2 regions of the Gudongella oleilytica genome follow, and region 1 is predicted to be linked to the other one. Evidence: riboswitches for the same ligand, from Rfam matches in the RefSeq annotation. Region 1 holds a riboswitch; the other holds the start of a gene.
The links. Region 1 has a riboswitch for cobalamin ahead of EC328_RS10705 (cobyric acid synthase). Riboswitches for the same ligand answer to the same signal wherever they lie in the genome.
Positions count from the first base shown of each region.

Region 2: it holds a riboswitch for cobalamin, as region 1 does, so the genes downstream of both, EC328_RS08320 (ABC transporter substrate-binding protein) here and EC328_RS10705 (cobyric acid synthase) in region 1, are expected to answer to the same signal.

Region 1 covers NZ_CP035130.1:2,214,644-2,225,832, reverse strand. Annotated here, with positions in the region: gene EC328_RS10765 (response regulator transcription factor) at 1-317, shown strand, start outside; gene EC328_RS10760 (sensor histidine kinase) at 314-1,705, shown strand; gene EC328_RS10755 (hypothetical protein) at 1,801-2,262, shown strand; gene EC328_RS10750 (putative Se/S carrier protein) at 2,303-2,542, opposite strand; gene EC328_RS10745 (sulfurtransferase TusA family protein) at 2,544-2,750, opposite strand; gene yedE (YedE family putative selenium transporter) at 2,777-3,847, opposite strand; gene EC328_RS10735 (aminotransferase class V-fold PLP-dependent enzyme) at 4,038-5,186, shown strand; gene speD (adenosylmethionine decarboxylase) at 5,305-6,111, shown strand; gene speE (polyamine aminopropyltransferase) at 6,124-6,975, shown strand; gene EC328_RS10720 (RMD1 family protein) at 7,102-7,935, shown strand; gene EC328_RS10715 (deoxyribodipyrimidine photo-lyase) at 7,970-8,344, shown strand; gene EC328_RS10710 (hypothetical protein) at 8,391-8,594, shown strand; cobalamin riboswitch at 8,587-8,768, shown strand; gene EC328_RS10705 (cobyric acid synthase) at 8,857-9,696, shown strand; gene cbiB (adenosylcobinamide-phosphate synthase CbiB) at 9,698-10,630, shown strand; gene EC328_RS10695 (pyridoxal phosphate-dependent aminotransferase) at 10,644-11,189, shown strand, end outside.
Region 2 covers NZ_CP035130.1:1,733,600-1,744,788, forward strand. Annotated here, with positions in the region: gene EC328_RS08315 (FecCD family ABC transporter permease) at 16-1,065, opposite strand; gene EC328_RS08320 (ABC transporter substrate-binding protein) at 1,080-2,021, opposite strand; cobalamin riboswitch at 2,118-2,297, opposite strand; gene EC328_RS08325 (VanW family protein) at 2,324-3,757, opposite strand; gene nth (endonuclease III) at 3,750-4,403, opposite strand; gene EC328_RS08335 (DUF503 domain-containing protein) at 4,412-4,693, opposite strand; gene EC328_RS08340 (glycine C-acetyltransferase) at 4,874-6,061, opposite strand; gene queG (tRNA epoxyqueuosine(34) reductase QueG) at 6,152-7,138, opposite strand; gene rodA (rod shape-determining protein RodA) at 7,246-8,355, shown strand; gene EC328_RS08355 (PadR family transcriptional regulator) at 8,464-8,826, shown strand; gene EC328_RS08360 (thymidine kinase) at 8,886-9,494, opposite strand; gene EC328_RS08365 (epoxyqueuosine reductase) at 9,547-10,314, opposite strand; gene EC328_RS08370 (peptidylprolyl isomerase) at 10,316-10,924, opposite strand; gene EC328_RS08375 (MgtC/SapB family protein) at 10,926-11,189, opposite strand, start outside.

The sequences.
Region 1 (11,189 bases):
ATACCGGAGCCGACGGGTACACATTTGAGGGTTTAAGAGTCGACACAAGCGCAAGAGCGGTTTATATAGACGGAACTCAGGTCAAAATGACTCCCAAGGAATATGAGCTCTTAGTATACCTTGCTGCGAATAAGAATCGGGCACTAACACGTCAGCAAATACTTGATGGAGTTTGGGGAATAGATTTCTTTGGAGACGACAGGACAGTGGATACTCACATAAAGGTGTTAAGAGAAAGTCTTGGACCATATAAGAGCATGGTATCCACAGTTTGGGGAGTAGGATATAAATTTGATCCGGAGGATAGCGGAAAATGAGAAAGATATCATATAAACTGATTCTTGGGATGATCATTCTCGTTTCAGTAACTCTTGGATCCATTTGGTTATACCAGACCGTATTTCTTGAAAGGAATTATACGAATCGAATAGTTGACACCTTAAAGACTAACCTCCATGAAGCAGCTAATTTGTACGAAGCTGGGGACATGACTGGCTTTGAGGAGTATGCAGAAAATATCCTTATATCAAGGAATATTACCATAGAAGTATTTGGCATTGACGGGATGACTACCCTTAGAGGCCCTGGAGGTATGCGTGGACAAATGGCTGGATCCAAGGTATTAAAGGGTGCATACCTGGATGAGCTTCTTAGATCAGGAGAAGCTCTGACTCGCACTACTCATCCAAGGCAGAACCTTGAACTTATTGCATACTCCATTCTGATACCGGAAAGTGAGATAATAATTACAGGTACAATACCTGCTGAGCCGATCAGCGAAACTGTGGGCATATTAAAGGATCAGCTAGTAGGTATATCATTATTGCTTCTGATACTATCAGCTGCAATAGGCACCTTTATTGCAAGGATGCTGTTAAAGCCTGTAAGAGAACTGAACCGAGCAGTAAATCAGCTTGCAGAAGGAAATATGGATGCTCGGGCAGAGGTATCTACAAAGGATGAATTGGGAGAGTTGGCTAATAACTTTAACAGGATGGCCGATCAACTGTCAAAGCTGGACAGCTTAAGAAAGGACCTGGTTGCCAACGTTTCCCATGAACTGCGTACTCCTCTGGGACTTATAAGAGGTTATGCAGAGCTTGCCAGAGATGTTCAATATGAGCAAACAGACAACAGAAGAGAAAGTCTTGATATAATCATAGAGGAGACTGACAGATTGAGCGTAATGGTAGATGATATTTTGAATCTTTCCCAGATCCAGGCAGGCTATGCTGATATAAACCCAGTGGAAGGGGATATTACAGCCGATGTACAGACTGCTGTTTCAAAGTACATCATAGCTGCAGAGAATAAGGGTATAGAGCTTTTGCTTGAGACAGATAAGGATTCAGAAATTGCATACTACGATGCCAAGAGGCTTCAGCAGGTTTTTCATAACCTTATAACAAATGCCATCAACCATACTGATCCAGGAGGAAAAGTTTCAATTTCTGTAGAGAGCTTAGTCTCTGCTGTCAGAATTGAGGTAAGAGACACAGGAACAGGGATCCCTGAAGAGGAGCTTCCCTTTATATGGGAGAGATACTACAAAATCGATAAAAGCGGCTCGGGAGCCAAAGGGTCAGGTATCGGTCTTGCTATAGTAAAGGGTATCCTTGAAGCCCATGGATCAAAATACGGCGTCGAAAGCAAACTGGGGGCTGGAACCACCTTTTGGTTTGAAATTGATAAAAATAGTAAATGATCTAACAAAAAATATATATTTTCATCACAATTCCAACATAACTCTTTTATATACTTTAAGCATCAGATAAAGATAAGAATAAGGAGTGTGTTGAGATGAAAAAGTCAGTAGTAGTTTTAGCAGTCGCAGTTATGCTTTTAGGCTCAATGAGTGTTGCCTTTGCCGAAGCAAGCTGGAGTCCAGCAAAGACATTTGGAGAAATGAAGGGAATGACCGAGCAGGAGGCATATGCTTATAGGAATGAGCAAAACAATAGGTTTGGGGAGCTTGCACAAGCTGAAGGTGAGTCTTTCTACGTTAAATTCAGGGAGGAAATGCTGGAAGCGAAAAAAGCTATGCTTAATGAAATGGTTGGGCTTGGAAAGCTGACTCAGGAAAGAGCGGATGAGATCTTAGCTAAGCTTGAAGTATGTGACGGAACACAAATAAGAGCAATGCAGGGCACCGGATTATTCGGTAACAGAGATGGTGAAGGCTTCCGTGGTGGCTTTGGCGGACAAAAAGATCTTGGTCAGGGCGGAATGATGAGAAGAGGATTCAACATTAACGGAAACTAATCAAAAATCAGAAAACAGCCCGATCGGGCTGTTTTCCTGTTTAATCGTTTACCTCATATTGAAGTAAAAATTTTTCATCTTCAATACGGAATATCTTTTCTATCTCCTCATCCAGGAATACCTCGTAGTCATTAGACTCAAAACTGGCTCCTATACCGCAATTTGAGCTTAGAGTCCTCGGAACTGGAAGTAATTTGCATTTAATTCCAGACTTATCAAGCTTTCTCTGAAACTTTATAGCACCTGAGTGTGTGAAGAAGATTGCCAAATAGCTATACATTCTATTTAGTTCCCTTCAATAAAAATTCATCTTCCATTTCAGTAATTGAAACTCTATACCCAGAGCTGCTTAAAAATCTTTCAACATTCCCCCTTGCGGTCTCATTATCCACGAGCACCTCTACTTCGGCAGGCAAGCTTTTAATTGCATTTTTAGTCATAAGCACGGGCTGAGGGCAAGACATTCCTCTTGCATCTATTTTATCCATATATTTCCACTCCCTTCTAAAAATATCTAAGCCTTTTGTGAGCTCTTGCCGAAAGTTAGCTCTGAGTTTGCCAGAGAAATGGCGAGTACTATTACGAAGCTTATAACTACAGCGATTTGACCATTTGCAGTAGGTCCAGCTCCACTTGAAGCCAGACCAAAATTGTGGGCAATTGCAGCTCCTGCAACAAGTCCCATAACGGTTACTGCTGAATCAGTGTTACCTTCCCCTGCAAGTATAAGCTGTCTTAGAGGACAACCACCAAGAAGAACTGAACCCCAGCCTGCAAGAGCCATTCCGAGGAAGTTCCATAATCCATCAGTGTGAGCGATTGGCTGACCTTCAAAGCCAAGGTTAAAGTAACCTAAAGCTAAGTTTCCAATAAAAGCAAATACGAGAATGGAAATAAATCCTGAGATAAGGTGGGTATCCTTAAACATCATGAGATCCCTGATTCCGCCAACCATACAAAGTCTGTGCCTTTGAGCAAGTGCTCCTACAACAAGACCCGCTGCAAGCGAGATCCAGATCGGAGCATGCATAGATCCTGGTCCTTCAGCACTAAAGAATAAGAACCCGGCACCTGAAAGCAGAAGGATCAGTAGTCCAACATTTATAGCAGGGAATATGTAACCCTCAGATGCAGACATTTTATAGCTTCTTCTGAGTGAAAATCCTTTGTTCATAAATACTACTCCGAAGAAGATACCAAATGCATAGCCTGCGATACCAACGAGTGCATTAAGATCGCCACCAGCAAGTCTTAGGATCATTCTTAGAGGGCAGCCTAAGAACATTAGCGCTCCAATCATTACAAGAGCTCCAAGAACGAACCTTGTAAATGGCGATGAACCACCTGAGGTTTTGAACTCTTTGTTTTTAAGCGAGATGAAGAATGCCCCAAGAACAAGTCCAATTATCTCAGGTCTTATGTACTGCACCACTGGTGCTCTGTGAAGCCCTATGCCTCCGGCAATGTCTCTTAGGAAGCAGGCTATGCAAAAGCCCATATTTGAGGGGTTTCCAAAATAAACCAGCATTACAGATATTATACCTACGATTCCGCCGGCAATGATGATTCCTTTTTTTCCTTTCATGCTTGACCTCCTGTAATATGTAATATGATTTATAACGCACATCGTTATGATTATATCAATACCTGGCAACAAATTGTAATTGAGAATTTTAGTAAAAAACATAATCTCATTAAATTATCTAATACCTATTGTTGGAGCTGGTAGTAAATAGTAGCATGAAGTTGTAAGAAAACCCGAGGAGGTTAAGTAGATGAAGAGAGTATACCTTGATAATGGGGCTACCAGCTATCCCAAGGCACCAGGAGTAGCAGAGGCTATGAGTGATTACATATTGAATAATGGTGCAAATGTAGGGAGAGGAGCATACGAAAGCTCCTTTCTGGCAGAAAATATTGTTTATGAGACTAGGGAACTTATCGCTGAAATGTTCAACAGTAATAAATCTGAGAATGTTGTATTTACAAAGAATGTTACTGAGAGTCTCAATGTACTTATTAAAGGTGTATTAGAAGCTGGTGATCATGCAATAGTATCCTCCATGGAGCACAATGCAGTTATGAGACCCTTGAATGCACTATCTAAAAAGGATATAAGCTTCTCTAAGGTAAAGTGCAGTAACCTCGGAGAACTGGATCCTGATGATATTAGAGGTTTTATCAAGCCAAACACAAAGGCTGTAATCATGACCCATGCATCAAATGTCTGTGGAACTATACTTGATATAGAGACAGTTGGCAGGATTTGTAAGGAATATGGACTGATATTTATAATTGATACTGCTCAGACTGCTGGATTCCTGGAAATAGATATAAACAGGCTTAATGCTGATGCTATTGCCTTCACAGGGCATAAAGGTCTCTTAGGTCCGCAGGGTTTGGGGGGATTTGTTGTTACAGAGTCCCTTGCGAAATCCATCGATACATTTATTGAAGGCGGTACTGGCAGCTTATCAGATCAAGAGATCCAGCCGGAGTATATGCCTGACAAGCTTGAAGCTGGAACCATTAATATCCCAGGTATTTATGGACTTAATGCAGCCTTAAAGTTTGTCAGAGATACAGGCACCGAGACCATAAGAGCAGGAGAAATAGATCTTGTAGAACGATTCCTGACAGGACTAAAGGAAATCGACCTAATACACGTAATTGGTAGAGATGACATAAAAAATAGAACCGGAGTAGTGTCAATTGATGTGCCAACAAGGGATAATGCTGATATATCCTATAAGCTTTACAGCGAATACGGTATAGCGACAAGGTGCGGGATGCACTGTGCGCCTTCAGCTCATCAGACCCTGGGTACATTCCCAAAAGGGACGGTGCGTTTCAGTTTCTCCCATTTCAATACAATTGAAGATGTAGATTATGCATTAGGAGCTTTAAATAAAATATTATACTAAACTAATAACCGGGAGCTTAATGCATCTCGGTTTTTTATTCGGAATCCTTGCAACAACAGGCTTAAAATTGTAAAATAATCATAGATTTCAATTTATTTTAGAATGAAAGGGATGGAAAATGGAAAAATTACAACTGTATGGATTTAATAACTTGACGAAGACTCTTAGCTTCAATATTTATGACGTATGCTATGCCGTAACGCCTGAGGATAAGCAAAAATACATCGAATACATCGATGAGCAGTACAACTCCACCAGATTGACAGAGATCCTGACAGAAGTAACAAGGATCATTGGTGCGAATCTGCTAAATATAGCAAAACAGGACTACGTTCCACAGGGAGCAAGTGTAAACTTTCTTATTACAGAGGAGAAGCTTCCTGATGTGTGCGTGGATCCTTCATGCAATTTAGGGGATGTTATTGCAAGTCCCAGAAACGTCATCGGACACCTGGATAAGAGTCATATCAGCGTCCATACTTATCCCGAATACCATCCTGACAGGGGTATTATGACATTTAGAGTAGATCTCGATGTATCCACATGTGGGCAGATATCTCCTTTAAAAGCCCTCGATTTTCTCTTTGAGAGCTTTGATTCAGATATTGTAATATGTGACTACAGGATCAGAGGTTTCACACGAGATCTGGATGGAACAAAGCATTTCAAGGACCATATAATCAATTCAATACAGGACTACATCTCTAAAGAAAATCTTAATAAATACAACAGCATAGACGTTAATGTTTACCAGGAGAACATATTCCACACAAAGATGATGCTTAAGGAGCTTGAACTTGATAACTATCTTTTTGAGATCAAGGAAGAGGACCTAACAGGCAGGCAAAAAAGAGAGATCCTGGATAAGCTAAACGAAGAAATGCACGAAATCTACTATGGGAGAAATTACGGAATTGACTACTAAAGGAGGGATATTGTGGAGCTTTGGTTTTCGGAAAAGAGTACAGAGACCTGTGAGTTTAAGATAAAGGTTAAAGCTCAGATATATTCTGAAGAAACGCCATTCCAAAAGATCGCTTTTTTTGAATCCTACGATTTTGGAAGGTTTTTTACCCTAGACGGCTTGATGATGGTAAACGAAAAAGATGAGTTCATTTATCACGATATGATAGTACATGTTCCGTTAGCTGTAAATCCTGAGATAAAGAGAGTTATGGTTATAGGCGGAGGCGACGGTGGAACAATTAGGGAGCTTACAAGGTATAAACATATTGAGCATATAGATTTTGTTGAAATAGATGAAAGAGTTGTTCAGCTGTGCAGGGAATACCTGCCTCAAACAGCATGCAAGGTAGATGATCCAAGGGTGCATCACCATTATGTTGATGGTATTAAGTTTGTAAAGGAAAATAAAGACTACTACGACCTTATACTGGTTGATTCAACAGATCCGATAGGGCCTGGAGAAGGACTTTTCACAAGAGAATTCTATACAGACTGCTACAACGCACTAAATGATAAGGGGATATTGATCAATCAGCACGAGAGCCCATATTACCCCAACTATGCAAAAGAAATGATAAAGGCTCATTCAAAGCTTAAAGCCATATTTCCAGTGTGCAAGGTGTACCAGTTCCATATGCCTACCTATGCCAGTGGACACTGGCTGTTCGGCTTCGCCAGCAAAGAACTTGATCCATTAATAGATCATAAGCCAGAAATCTGGGAATCTTTTGGATTGAAGACAAAGTACTATAACACAGAGCTTCATAGGGGGTGCTTCGCACTTCCAACATATGTAATTGAGCAGCTTGAGGATGCTAATTGAAACGGTTGAACTTTAGGAGCAGGACAAACTGCTCCTTTTCCAATGTATGTCTTGATGTTGAAATAGATGGATTACGTTAGGGTATATATTCTGAAGTAAACATACGAAAAGAGAGTGAATAATATGATGAAGTACAAGTTTACAGCCAAGGGTATTTGCAGTGAGTTTAATGTCTCAGAGATCGGGAAGCATTTTGGGATCGAAAAAAAAATTAAATGGGAAGAACCTCTCATTGTAAAGACGGATATTACCATAGGAAAAGCTGTTTATCTTTATCATTTTGGTGTTCTGGTTTTCCTGAACTATGATGAAGATGAAATGCTTGAATTCGTAAGGGAGATAAAGGCAATACCAGGGAGTATAAAGAGCATAAATACAGACATCGTTTATGGTGAGGTTGAGACATACACTCTTATAGAGGATCCCGAATCAGAGGAAAGTGAGCTGGAGTTTCAGGAGTACAGGAACAGCATAATAAAGAAGTTCCATGTTGACATGGCTGCTCTTGTTCTTGCAAAGTCTGTAGCTCTAGAGATAATTGAGATAAACATAGACAGGGCATTCGATGAGATAGAGGGAACCGTTGTCAGCCTTAGAAATGGAAAGGTAAAGACAAGCGAGAAAAAGACAATTTCAGCCATTGGGAAGATCCTTGCATTCAAGCATACAACCATTTCCTACATCATGATGCTGGATAAACCATCCATAACCTGGAAGGAAAGGGAAGCTGAAATCTTCTTTGATGAACTCGCTGAGCTATATGAGCTGGACGACAGATATGATAAGCTAAATGCCAAGATCGATGCACTACTTGATACTGCTGAGGTAATTGCAGATCTCCAGCACTCAAGGATGTCAAAATATCTTGAGATAGTTGTAATATTATTGATCCTGATCGAAGTGGTGCATGCATTTGAGGAGCCTATAATAAATTTCCTCAAAGCTCTCATAGCATTTTAGAAGGAAGCTGTTGCATTATTTGGGGGAAAGATATATGCACATAAGCAGGGTAAAGCAGCTAAATAATGAAACCAATAAGGATGGAGACTATGTCCTATATTGGATGCAGCACTCGCAAAGAACAAATGCTGACCACGCCCTTGATTTTTCTATCAAAATTGCTAATGATCTTTGTAAGCCACTTCTCGTTTGCTTTGGACTTACTGATGGATTCCCTGAGGCTAATCTGAGACACTACAGCTTTATGTTGGAGGGACTTAAGGAAGTAAAAGAAGATCTTGAAAGTGCAGGGATAGGATTTGTAATTGCTAAAGGGAACCCTGATGAGGCCGTATTACTTCTTGGTGAAAGGGCATGTGCAATAGTAAATGACAGAGGTTATTTGAGAGTAGAGAGAATGGAGACATAAAGCTGCTGAAAAAACAGACTGTTCCCTGCATCAAATAGAGTCTGATTTGATTGTCCCAATAGAGGAAGCTTCAGTCAAGGAGGAATACTCAGCTGCTACCATAAGAAAAAAGATAATGCTAAGACTGGAGGAGTATAATGACCTTGATGAGACGCCAACTATAATTAACAAGTTCAATAATAATCTTTATGATCTTATGATAATAAATCATTTGAGTACTGCTGACGTTAGTCTGATATTTGCAAAATAGGATTGCATAATATATAATCATCAATAACTGAATAATATATGGAAGACGGGTGAGAATCCCGCACTGTCTCGCAACTGTATTGGAGGAGCTGATGCTATACGCCACTGGGCAACTGGGAAGGCTGCGTTAATCAATGATACCTAAGTCAGGATACATGATTTGTCATTTTTCTTACGAAGGATAAGAAATGTCTATAATTAAGTATTTTGGCACTTATCTTACGATAGGTGCTTTTTATTTTAACTCAAAGGGAGGTTAGGATATGGGCGCAATAATGGTACAGGGGACTACTTCCTCTGCAGGGAAAAGTATACTATGTACAGCCTTATGCAGGATATTCAAGCAAGATGGAATGAAGGTTTACCCATTTAAGTCACAGAACATGAGCAGCAAATATCACAAGACAAAAGACGGAAAAATCATAGCAATTGCTCAGGCACTTCAAGCTTGGGCAGCAGGTCTTGAGCCCCACGAGAATATGAATCCAATACTACTTATACCAAATTCAGATTTGAGTTCTATGCTTATAATCAATGGTGAGGACTCAGGGGAAACGACCTCAGTCGATTATTTTAAGAACAAAGCGGTATTAAGAGAAATGATAACAGAAAGGTATAAGGAAGTTGAAAGCCTTAATGATCTAGTTATAATAGAGGGAGCGGGAAGTCCTGCTGAAATAAACCTCAGTAAAGATGACATTGTGAACATGGGTATGGCAAGGATTGCAGATGCTCCAGTTCTTCTTGTAACTGACATCGACAGGGGAGGATCGTTTGCTGCTGTATATGGCACTGTTATGCTCCTTGAAAATGAAGATAGAAGGAGAATAAAGGGAATTGTGTTCAACAAGTTCAGAGGGGATAGATCATTACTTGAGCCTGGGATCGAAATGCTGGAGAAACTTATTGATATACCTGTAGTAGGAATAATTCCATACATAGACCTGAATATAGCAGATGAAGATACTCTGACAGATAAAACAAAAAAATGTGAAGATGGATCGCAGACCCGAGATGAACTTGAAGAAGAACTTGAAAAGCTTGCAGAAGTAGTTAGAGCGAATATAGACATGGATATTATTTGCAAACTTGCAGGTATCTAAAATGATAGAAATAATTGCAGGTGTAATCTTAGATATTTTTGTAGGAGACCCAAAAAGCTTTCCACACCCTGTAAAGGCAATGGGCAAGTTAATATGCCTTGAAGAGAAGATAGTTAGAAAAATAATACATAATGATCTTAGTTTAAAGGTTGCCGGTCTTTTGATCGTTTCTATAAATCTGTTCATAGGTTTCTTCCTGCCGTTCTACTTATTAAAGTTACTTGAATCCAACAGGGCATTACGTTTCTTGCTGAGTACGTACTTAGTATATTCATGTGTAGCAGCCAGAGATCTTCATTTCGAGGCTTTCGAGGTGATCAAGGCGTTGAAAAGATCCTTGAATGAAGGAAGGGCAAGGCTGTCTTACATAGTTGGGAGAGATACCGACAAATTGCAGGAAGAGGATATATATAGAGCAGTGGTAGAGACGGTATCTGAGAACACGTCAGATGGAGTAATAGCCCCTCTGTTTTATATGATACTTCTCGGACCTTCTGGAGGACTGGCATATAAGTTTGCAAATACAATGGACTCTATGCTTGGCTATAAAAACGATAAATACAGATATTTAGGGTATTTCCCAGCAAGAGTAGATGATCTTCTAAATATTTTGCCATCAAGGATCACCTCATTGATGATGGTGTTAACATCAATCGGGAGATTTGACTTAAAGAATGGCTACAGTATATTAATGAGAGATCACTATAAACATAAAAGCCCCAACAGTGGTTGGCCTGAAAGTGCGGCAGCAGGACTTCTTGGGATAAGACTTGGAGGGGGGAGCTATTATGGAGGTGTCTTTGTTGATAAACCATTCCTTGGAGAGGAAGGCGAAGCATCAAGTGAAAAACATGTAAGAAGTGCAGTGGAAATAATGTACCGCACTGAGATTGGAGTTATTTTGATTTGGATATTGATATCGTACCTGGTATAATTGGAGGTCACACATGAAACATGGCGGAGATATACTTACCTACTTTGGGAATGAAAGAAAGAATATCATAGATTTTAGCAGCAATATAAATCCCATAGGATACCCTAGGGATCTTGAGGCTCAGTTGATCAAAAGCTTTGAAGATTTGAGGTACTATCCTGATATAAAATATAGAGTGCTTAAAAACAACCTATCTGAATATCTGGGGTGCAACGACAGTAATGTAATAGCTGGTAATGGAGCGATTGAGATAATCGACAGCTTTATTATGTCATTCGAAAGAGTAGTTGTAGTGATTCCTTCCTTTTCTGAATACGTTGAAAGGGCTTCAGTGCACAATAAAGAAATAGTAAAAATCAGTCTTGGCACGGATTTTATGATAAAACCTGAGATGTTTGAAATAGTTAAAAAAGGAGATCTTGTGATACTTGGGAATCCAAATAATCCTACAGGAAGAAGGCTCAGAAAAGAAGCTTTGCTTGAGTTATATGGAAGCATATCAAAGAAAAATGCATTTTTGCTTCTTGATGAAGCCTTTTATGAATTCTGCCCAATGGAT
Region 2 (11,189 bases), 480 kb from region 1:
TATACACCAGGCTTCCTACAATGATTTCTTCTTGCTTCTTAAAAGGAATATGAAAAATGGCCCCCCAAAAAGAGCTGTTATTATGCCTACAGGTATCTCGACAGGAGATATTGCAGTCCTTGCAACAGTATCGGCAAATATCATGAATATGCCACCGCCTATGGCAGATACCGGCAATAAAATCCTATGATCCGGGCCAGTTACAATCCGCGCCATATGTGGGATTATAAGCCCCACAAACCCTATTATGCCACTAACAGATACCACTGTTGACGTAAGGAAGGTACCAATAAGCAACACATATAGCTTTGTTCGTTCTACGTTAACTCCAAGAGACTTTGCGGATTCCTCTCCTGTAAGCAGTATGTTTATATCCCTTGAAAAGTATAAGAGGAGCAGCATACCTGTAAAAACAGGCAGAGCAAGAGCAGTAACAGGTGACCACCCTTTCCCTGCAAGACTTCCAAGGGTCCAATAAATTATTTTTGTCATGTCCTTGTTGTATATTACCATCAGAAATGACATTACAGCAGTAAGAAACTGACCCACTGCCACTCCCGCGAGCAAAAGTGTCGTAACAGGTACCTGATTCTTTATTTTTCCTATGTTGTATACAAACGCAACAGCAATCAATGCACCAAGAAAAGCTGCCAGGGATATTCCTGAAAAACCGGCAAAGCTCATCTCAAGCTTGGTTATTATTGCTATGGTAGCTCCTAAGGCAGCTCCTGATGATATTCCCAGTATATATGGGTCCGCCATGGGATTTTTGAGAAGTCCCTGAAAGGCACCTCCAGAGATAGACAAAGCCGATCCAACCAGAACACCCAGCAAAACTCTGGGGAGCCTTACGTTCCAGATAATTGAATTTACTGCTGAAGATATGCCCTCCATATTAACATAGTTATCCAGACCAGGCAATTTTGATCCAACAACTCTGAAGGCGTCAAATATGCTGATGTCGGCAGAGCCTATGGTGCTTGCTGCAACAACAGCAAAAACAAGCACAGCAAGCATGGCTGCCGTTACGATCCCGTAGGAGTTCCTCTTTATCTTACCTTTCATTCCACTCACAGCCTTTACTCGATCTCCGGGTGAATAGCCTTGATCAACATTTCCAGAGCCTCAATTATTCTAGGTCCCGGCCTTGACATAATGTTGCCGTCCAGTAGGTATATCTGCCCATTCTTTATTGCGTCTATGTTTTCGTACCCGGGTCTTTCCGCGATAGACTCAGCGGTCTTTTCCGGTAGGTCATTGGCAGTAAGGTATATCTGTGGATTTCTTTCGATTAACTGCTCAATATCGAACTGAGGATATTCACTTTCAGCATCTCCAGCCACATTTATTCCACCGGCCAGGAGTATCAGCTGATCGACGAAAGATCCAGGTCCTGCAGCCATCAATGGCTCATGCCAGATTTCATAAAATACAGTCTTTGCTTCAAGTCCCTTCACTTTTTCAATAAGCTCGGCTTCCTTCGCAATCATTTCCTGTGAAAGTGTCTCAGCTTCAGTGTTGTTGCCTGTAAGTACGCCTATCCTTTTTATGGTTTCAATTATCTCTTCAATACTTTCAGGCTCAAAACCAGCTATCTGGATCCCTGCCTCTACAAGTCTCTGAGTTTCCTCTGTGATGCCTTCACCATAATTGATGACCAGATCAGGCTCAAGCTCAATTATCCTCTCCAGGTTCATTCCATTGAAATCACCAATTTTCTCAACCTGCAGCACTTCCTCCGGATAATCGTCAAAGGTTGTAACCCCAATTACTCTGTCTCCTGCCCCTATGGCATAGAGTATCTCAGTATTGCTTGGAGCTAATGATATGATCCTCTGAGCTGGTTCGTTGAGACTGATTTCATTACCAAAATCGTCCAGTATCGTAATAGTTTCGCCCTTAGTGTGTTCTTCAGGTGTTTCCTTTGGTATTGCCTCTGTTTGCTCCTTGGGTGCACATCCGGATACTACTGCCGCAAAAATCATCATAGCTGTTAATAGTACTAACCATCTTCTTTTCAATCTTATCCTCTCCCTTTTAATTATGAAAAACAAAAACCTGTCCGGAGACAGGCTGATAGCGGTAAAATAGATCCCTCCCTCCGAGTCAAGAACCAATGGCTCTTGCTAACACAGGCAGATATCCTGACTTACGGATCATCCTAATTTCAGCGCCTTCCCGGTTTCCCAGTGGCATAAAGCTGATTTCGTTCCCGTTCACAGTAGCGGGGGCTGTAGTGGATTTTAACCACTTTCCCTTTTAAATCTCTTGGAGATACCCATGTGGTATATTTAGCTGTGGTAATCATATCAAAGTTCCGCTTCTATGGCAATACCTCCGGTAAAACTCCCTCTTCAACTGGCATGACAGGAGTTTGGTCAACCGCAGCTGGAGGTTGGATTATCGGCTCAGCAGCAAGTGCAGGCCCTACCCTATAGATAAAATCCCTTTCTTTGTAATAATCTGAGGATATCCTTTCTCTGCTTATTACCTCTCCATTTTTGATTATCGACTTATAGGTGCTGACCTTGTAGCCCGTTCTACCCTCCTGAACAAGCTCTCTATAACCTGGAGGGAGAGAAGGATCAAAATTTTCATGAACCTTATAGGGAATGGTTGCATGATGCTCAGTGTCTATCTTAACTGTATAATCCCTACCCCTCATGTCGCCATATATATAGAAGTATACCCTGGTTCCAATGACCTCTGAGTCGATGTAGACTGGATAGTCAAAATTGTTCTTAAACCTTAGATCCAGATACCCTGTCGCTACAGCGCCGTCAGTTCCTCTGGGTACATACGCAGGAGGCATTGAATGCGGATGTCTTTCAATGATTTCCAGGTCTGCAAGAAGAAGTGCATTATATAGTGTAGTAGATGTCTGGCAAACTCCTCCCCCCATGCCTGGAGTCAGCTCACCGTTCAGTATCACTGGAGCTTCCTGATAACCGGCATCAGCTCTTCTGGGCCCGGTGGTCTCATTATAGGACAGCTCATCGCCCGGCATCAATAGAATTCCTTTAAAAGCTTTTGCTGAAAGCCTTATGTTGTTAACTCTTCCAGGAGCGCTGCCTTTGAAGCTTGTGGAGAATTCTGCTATCTTTCCGTTGATCCTTTCATAAAACTCAGCTTTTATTTCAGGCTCGATTATCTCGATCGGAAGCTCTACTCTTCCTCCCTCGGAAATTGCCAGCTCTGCATCCTTTCTTAGTGTATCAAGGTCAACCGCAGTTCCATTGACATGTTTGGTGACATTGATCTCCCCATTGGAAAAATCAAAGTCGGCATCTATCGGGTCCCTTTTGTACTTTTCTGCTAATGTGTTCAATTCAAAATCTAGTCTCGGGACGCTGTATAAAGACTCAATTTCAATGTTTACAGGATCATTCCTCAACTCCTGTATTCTCATGAACCTGTCTATTATGCTTCCGCTTCTTCCAATTTTATATGCCTCATCAAGCGCAGCCTCATAATCGTAGGTATATCCGAGCTTGGCATAGGATATAAAGGTTTCCTCACCCGGGTGCTCCTCAGATTCTATGATAATTCCCTTTTCGTTGAAGCCATTCTCAAGGCTCTCCCGCAATTTGCTTTCTGCCTGCTGCCTAGTCAGGCCTCCTATTGGGACATTTGCAACCGAAACACCTTCATAATAACCATCTATGTTTATCCTGCCATCCAGGTAGGTGTAGCCTCCAAACAAGGCTCCTGATATAATAAGCAGAACGACAATTGCTGCAACTACTCGTTTATCCATTGTTGATCTCCCTTTCATAGTAGAGACATTCCGTATTTATAGGACAAATCTCACATTCAGGCTTTCTGGCCTTGCAGATCCTCCGGCCGTGAAATATAAGCAGGTGGTGAGCTTTTGTCCACATATTCTTTGGGATATTTTTCATCAGCTCTTCCTCAGTTTTTTCGACTGTCCTGGAATTTGCGAGTCCTATTCTGTTAGATACCCGAAAAACATGAGTGTCAACCGCGATCGCAGGAACTCCAAATGCGTTACTTGCAACAACATTGGCAGTTTTTCTCCCAACTCCTGGAAGCTTAATAAGTTCTTCTATCGTATCGGGTACTTGACCATTATGCTTTTCCAGGAGCAACTCACAGGTACTCAGAATATTGCTGCTTTTAGTATTGGACAGTCCACAGCTTCTTATCCTTTTTTCAAGCTCAATCCGGCCAAGTGATATGTAATCTTCCGGAGACGTAAGTTCAGCAAAAAGCTCTGAAGTCACCTTGTTTACCCTTACATCAGTGCATTGAGCTGATAAGATGGTCGCTATAAGAAGCTCAAAGGGAGTTGTAAAGTCAAGCTCTGGTCCTGCATCAGGATAAGTCTTAAGAAGCTTTTCTATGACTGATGCCATTTCTTTTTTTGTCAGCTTTTTTCTCATGGTCTCACCTATAGTAACTCAATATTTTGCCCTATGATCTCGACCCTGCCATCGCCATCAATAAAGTTGATTACATTTTGGATCATTTTTCTTGCATGATCAGGTTCCGTAGATACGCAAGCAAAACCAATTTCAGAGTTTTGCCAGCTGTCAAGCATATCCACCTCAGCTATCGAAATGTTGAATCTATGCTTAAGGCGCTCTATTATGCTTTTTATGACTTGCCTTTTCTCCTTAAGGGAATGGGCTTCAAATATTTCAAGTCTTATAGTACAAATTCCCACAAACATTTTATTCCCTCCTACGCTGACATATATACATTCTACAATATATGAAAAAGAAAAAACAGGGTCAATTGCCATGAGTACAAAAACTACTGCATAGCCCATATTTATCTTGTGCTTTAATGAACTATTCAATAATTTAGATCCAGGATCATATGATCCTGGATCTGTATCTTCTATCCAATCCTATAAAAGCCTCATTTCCTCCCCAACAGCCTTAAATGCCTCAACAGCCTTATCAAGCTGTTCCTTGCTGTGTCCTGCAGTCACCATGCATCTTAGTCTTCCTGTTCCCTTTGGTACAGTAGGGAAAACTATTCCAGATACGAATACTCCCTTATCGAGAAGTCTTCTGCTGAATTCCATCGTTTTCGCCTCATCTCCAATAATTACCGGAGTTATTGGTGTTTGACTGTTTCCAATATCAAATCCTAATGTTCCCATTTTTTCTTTGAAGTATTTTGCGTTATCCCATAGCCTGTCGGTGTATTCTGTGGACTCAGTCAGCATCTTCACAGCCTCTATTATTGCACCTGCTGCTGCAGGAGGCATTGAGGTTGAGAATAGAACAGGTCTTGCTCTGTGGCTAAGCCATTCATACATAGTGCTTGAGCCAGCTACATAGCCTCCAACTACACCTATTGCCTTTGATAATGTTCCTATTGTAAAATCTACTCTGCCATGCAGTCCAAAGTGGTCAACTGTTCCCCTCCCACTTTCTCCAAGGACACCTGAGCCGTGAGCGTCATCGACATAGGTCATTGCTTCGTATTTTTCAGCAAGCTGAACTATTTCGGGAAGCTTTGCAATGTCACCATCCATACTGAATACTCCGTCAGTGATGATAAGGATATTCCTGTACTTGTCTCTTGAATCCTTAAGAACTGACTCCAGGCTGTCCATATCAGAGTGCTTATATATCCCTTTGTCTGCTCTGGATAGTCTTGAGCCGTCAATGATCGATGCATGATTCAGTTCATCGGAGATGATTATATCTCCAGCCTCTGTAACTGCCTGGATAGTACCCGCATTGCAATTGAAGCCTGACTGATAGACGAAAGCAGCTTCTTCTCTTTTGAATTTTGAAAGGACCTCCTCCATTTCCTCATGTATGCTCATATTGCCAATAATTGTCCTGACCGCGCCTGATCCTGCACCATACTTTTCGACCGCTGAAATTGCAGCTGCCTTTAGTCTTGGATGATTTGCGAAACCCAGATAGTTATTTGAGGAAAGGTTGATTACTTTCTTACCATCCAAAAGGACCTCAGGACCACTTGCTCCCTGAAGCACAGGCAGTTTTCTGTAAACTCCCTGATCCTTTAACTCCTGGATCTTATCCTTCAAAAATTGCAGCTCATGAATGTTTGACAATTGGATCCCTCCCTGAAATTAATCGTTTTGTTCGTTTAGATTATACCACAGCTTCTACCAGTTGGAAATTTCCTTATCGGAAAAGAAGACTCATAAATAAGGCTTCCATAGCTCAACCTCTCTTTTCCTGAGATTTTCAAGCTGATCCTCTAATTCAGACTCTATGCCCATATTTTTAATGGCTATGAGTGCATTTCTTATTAGAACACTTCTGCCTCTCCAGTTCCCGGCCATATCGCCATATTTATCTGTGTAATCCCTTTTGCTCATCTCAAGCAGCTCCTTTATGTCAACACAGCCCCCAGTTTTTAAAGGCTGGAACTCCTTGTACCGAGATGATCTGACACCCTTATTTTTAGGGCATACAGCCTGACAGGTATCGCAGCCATATATCTTGACACCCATCCTTTTTTGGAGCTCTTCTGGTATGTACTCCTTTGTTTGAGTAAGATAAGATATGCACTTATGAGGATTCAGGACCCCTGGAGCCTCCAGTGCTCCTGTGGGACACGCATCGAGACAAAGTCTGCAATCTCCGCATTGACTTTCAATGGGGATAGCATCAGATGACAATTCAAGGCTGGTGAGTATGTAGCCAATAAATACATAGGACCCGTATATGGGATTTATAATACAGCAATTCTTGCCATAGTAGCCTAGTCCCGACCTGTAAGCCAGTTCCCTGTCAACCAGTGGCCCGGTGTCAGCGAATGTAAGGTAGCTGCCACCCAGTACAGACTCAAGCCTGCCTGAAAGCTCCTTTAGGAGTTTCTTAACCACTATATGATAGTCAAGGCCCCAGGATGATCTGCTTAGACTTCCCTTGATAGTTACCCTGGAGCTGGTCTCACAGGCTGTATTATATGGAACTGCTATAGTTATTATTCCCTTACATTCCCTGAGAGTCATGGTAGGATCTATTCTATCCTTTACGGATTTTGGCTCAAACTCAGTAGCGAGTCCTTTGCTGATCCTCGATTCAAGTACTCCCTGAAGTCCGGATAGCACCTCGTTACCTGCAAATCCAACAATATCTATATCCAATCCCTTAGCTATATCACTTATTGTTTTTATCATTCCAAATCTCCCTCTCAGATGATTATAGCAAATTTGCTTAAGCATTCCCACTACTTCGAATCGATGTATTATGATATAATATCATCTGGAATAAAGGAGTCGATGAAATGTTCAATCTAAGAAAAAAGGCTTTCAAAAAATTTGACTTTATATTACTTGCAACGGTCATTATACTTTGCATCTATGGCCTTGTAATGATATACTCTGCAACTCTAAGTATGGAAAATTTAAGGTATGTGAAAACCCAGGGCATTGCAACTCTGATCGGTTTTGCAGCAATACTTTTTCTTGTTTTCTTCGACTATCAGTTTCTGGGGAAGCTTTACATCCCAATATATATAGTCTCAATGGGTCTCCTGCTATCAGTATTGCTCATGGGTGTGGGTGATGAACAATGGGGAGCACGTTCCTGGCTTTATATCGGCAGCTTCGGCTTCCAGCCGGCAGAGTTTGTAAAGGTTGGGCTGATAATCTCCCTTGCACAGTACATGGATAAGCATAAGGAGGATATCAACTCACCATTTGTTTTGCTGAAGACGCTTGCCTTGGCATTTTCACCGGTGATATTGATACTTATGCAGCCTGATATGGGAACTGCAATGGTATTTGTTTTTATTATTGCAGCAATGTTATTTGCAGGCGGGATAAAATGGAAGTACATCGGTCTGGCATTTGTTGTGGGTTTGATGAGCCTGCCTGTGATCTGGATGAGACTTGACGATTTTCAGCGTGACAGGATATTTAACTTTCTGGACCCTGAAAGGGATACAACTAATACAGGTTATCAGGCTTTACAGGGCAGGATAGCTATAGGCAGCGGAAAAATGTTTGGAAGAGGCTTATTTAAGGGAACCCAGACTCAGTTCAATTATATTCCTGAAAAACAGACTGACTTTATATTTGCAGTTCTGGCAGAAGAACTGGGGTTTATTGGCGGAGCATCACTCATACTGCTTTACTTTATTCTATTGTACAGGATAGTCAAAATAGCCAAAAATTCTACGGATACCTTCGGCTCTCTCATGTCAACAGGTCTTGCAGGGATGTTCTTGTTCCATATATGGGAGAATATCGGAATGACTCTAGGTTTGATGCCCATAACTGGCATTCCCCTGCCTTTCATGAGCTATGGAGGAACCTTCCAGCTTATCAATCTTGTGTCAATTGGAATAGTTATCAGTGTAGGGCTTCACAGAGATGGTTTAAGCTTTGAATAAGATCCTTCAAAATCAGAGGTTAATAACCTCTATTTTTTTACACAGTACCTTTCATTATAAGATAGTGTGTATTATATTATGGTTGTGCCATGAAAGGGATTGAAGATAGTGAACATTCAATTCAAAAAAGGGGTTCTTGAGCTTTGTGTTCTTTCACAGCTTTCTAAAAAGGATTTTTATGGGTATGAATTGGTTGAAAATATATCAAAGTACGTCCTGATTTCTAAGGGAACCATATATCCGCTGCTTAGAAGATTTAGAACCGACGGTTATGTTACGACATATCTGGAAGAATCGAAGGAGGGACCCCCAAGAAAGTATTACTGCCTTACTGAAAATGGCAGGGAGGTATTGGAGAAATTGGAAAGGGAATGGAACACCTTTGTTAACGGGGTCAATCATTTACTAAGGAATGAAGTGAATGAAAAGGAAAGAGTATTTAATCAGTTTATGATCGAACAGGAAGTATAGCTGTAGTTTCTGAGTGGTTGGATTAATATTAAAAATCCCGGGGATTCTCCCCGAGATTTTTATATAAATGTTACCTGGTTTTTATTTACGATTGCATCCTCCAGCCTTTTTTCCTCTAAATAGCAGCTTCTGCATAGAGGCTCATACTCTCTTGAGGCTCCGATCACTACCCTTTCCCTGTCCTTGGTTTTCCTGTGGCTTACCCATGCATCAGTTCCGCATTTTACACATACTGCATGGTGCTTAGTCAAATAATCAGCTATTGGCATCAGCTCCTTGACTATCTCGAAGGGCTGACCCGCAAAATCTATATCAAGTCCTGCTGCAATGACTGTAATATTCTGCCCTAAAAGGCTGTTCACGCCTTTTATTATTTCATCAAGTCCGCCACCCAGAAACTGGACTTCGTCTATAGCTACAACTTCAGGCTTGTTAAGGCTGCACTGCCTGAGTATTTCCGATATACCCTCGACCAAAACTGCTTCAAGAGTAGTATCATCGTGTGTCACGATCTCTGAGCTTGCATATCTTGTATCAACTGAAGGCTTGAAAGCCAGGGTCCTGTAGCCTGCGATCCTGAATCTTTTTACGTCTTTTTCCAGACTTGATGTTTTACCAGAAAACATCGAACCGGTGTGAATTATGAGCTTTCCTTTGTACTGATGCATAAACGCACCCCCTCATATTTTTCCCTTACGCTGATCCATGAAGGGATTTTTGTCATACTGATTGTGCAACTGGCTTTATTGTGGAACAAGGCAGTCCTGTCAGACATTTACCGCAGCATTTTGCCTCACCAAGCTCTCCGAATCCAGTTGCATTAACTTTTAAAACCTCATTGCAGCCAAATCTGTCAAACCCATTATCCAATGCACCCACCATGCAGTTGTCAACACATATCCCACAGCTGTCATCCAGTTTTTTAAGACAGTATTCACGATCTGGTCTTTTTGTAGGATCAAGGTGAAGGCTTGTCACCACGTTACCTAATCTACCACAGCACCCATTTTCAGTTATAAGCATATTATTGATTCCAAAGGTTCCAAGACCTGCTATGTATGCTACGTGCCTGTTGGACCATACGCTTTTTAAGGTATCATAGTTCATATTTAGTTCTTTTGGCAATTTTCCCGTTCTCCGCCCGGAGTCATTGAGAAACTTGATCAGTCGATCATTGATCTCTGAGATGAGAATGTTGGTTTCAATGTAAGCCATTGCCCACTCCCTTGAGCATTCAGTACCTCCAGCATTGCTATCGACCACCCAATCCTCGAAGGGCAAAAAATAGGCTATAACCGACTTAGCATCGGGATCAATATCAAACGGCTCATAATGATCCGGATCAGCAACCTGCTTTAGCATTTTAAACATCGGATCAGCGGCATCTGCATATGCAACCAGGGGTTTCTTCCATCTGGTCGATATATCCTCATTTTTATCAAATTCCCTTACTGCATCGTGAATGACCTTTTCTATATCAGATTTCATCCTATTCACTCTTCCAAGGTACTATGGTAAGACTTTCAATAATAACTGGCTTTATCGGTTTGTCGCCGCTTCCTACGGCTGTTCCTGCTATTAGGTCAACTACCTCCATTCCCTCGAACACCTGACCAAATACGGTATGCTTGCCATCCAGCCAGAATGTGCCTCCCAATTCTCTGTAAGCATCCACCACATCCTGAGGATAGCCTCTTTTTTCTCCCAAATCCTCCATTTGTCCGAGTATATTATTCTCAACACTTGTCTTTTGTACTATGAAAAACTGGCTTCCATTCGTATTCGGTCCGGAATTAGCCATAGATAAGGCACCCCGGAAATTTCTGTACATTGTGTTGAACTCGTCCTGGAAAGGCTTGCCCCAGATACTCTTGCCGCCTCTTCCCGTCCCCTCGGGATCTCCCCCCTGTATCATAAAATCATTTATTACTCTGTGAAAAGTGATTCCATCATAGTATCCTGACCTTGCATGGGTTGTGAAGTTCTCCACAGCCTTTGGCGCAACCTCAGGGAACAACCTAATCTTTATCTCACCGAAATTCGTTTTCATTACCGCTATTTCCTCATTGACCTCAGGCTTCATAAGCTGCTTTAACAAATCAGTTTCCTCCCTTTCTATTTCTCCAATTTTCAATCCTTTGATCCTCAAAGTCAACCTCATCTATATCCCTGATATGGAACAGACTGTCGTAAAGGCCCTGAAGATTAAGATTGATTGGCTTCTTGACATAAAATTTTATCTCGATTTTACCTGAGCCTTCGTCATCGTCCTTTATATCATCGATAGTAACGTTACGAATAGAAATATTGTACTCACCTAATACAGTGCCAATATCTCCAATCAATCCAGCCCTGTCGGTAGC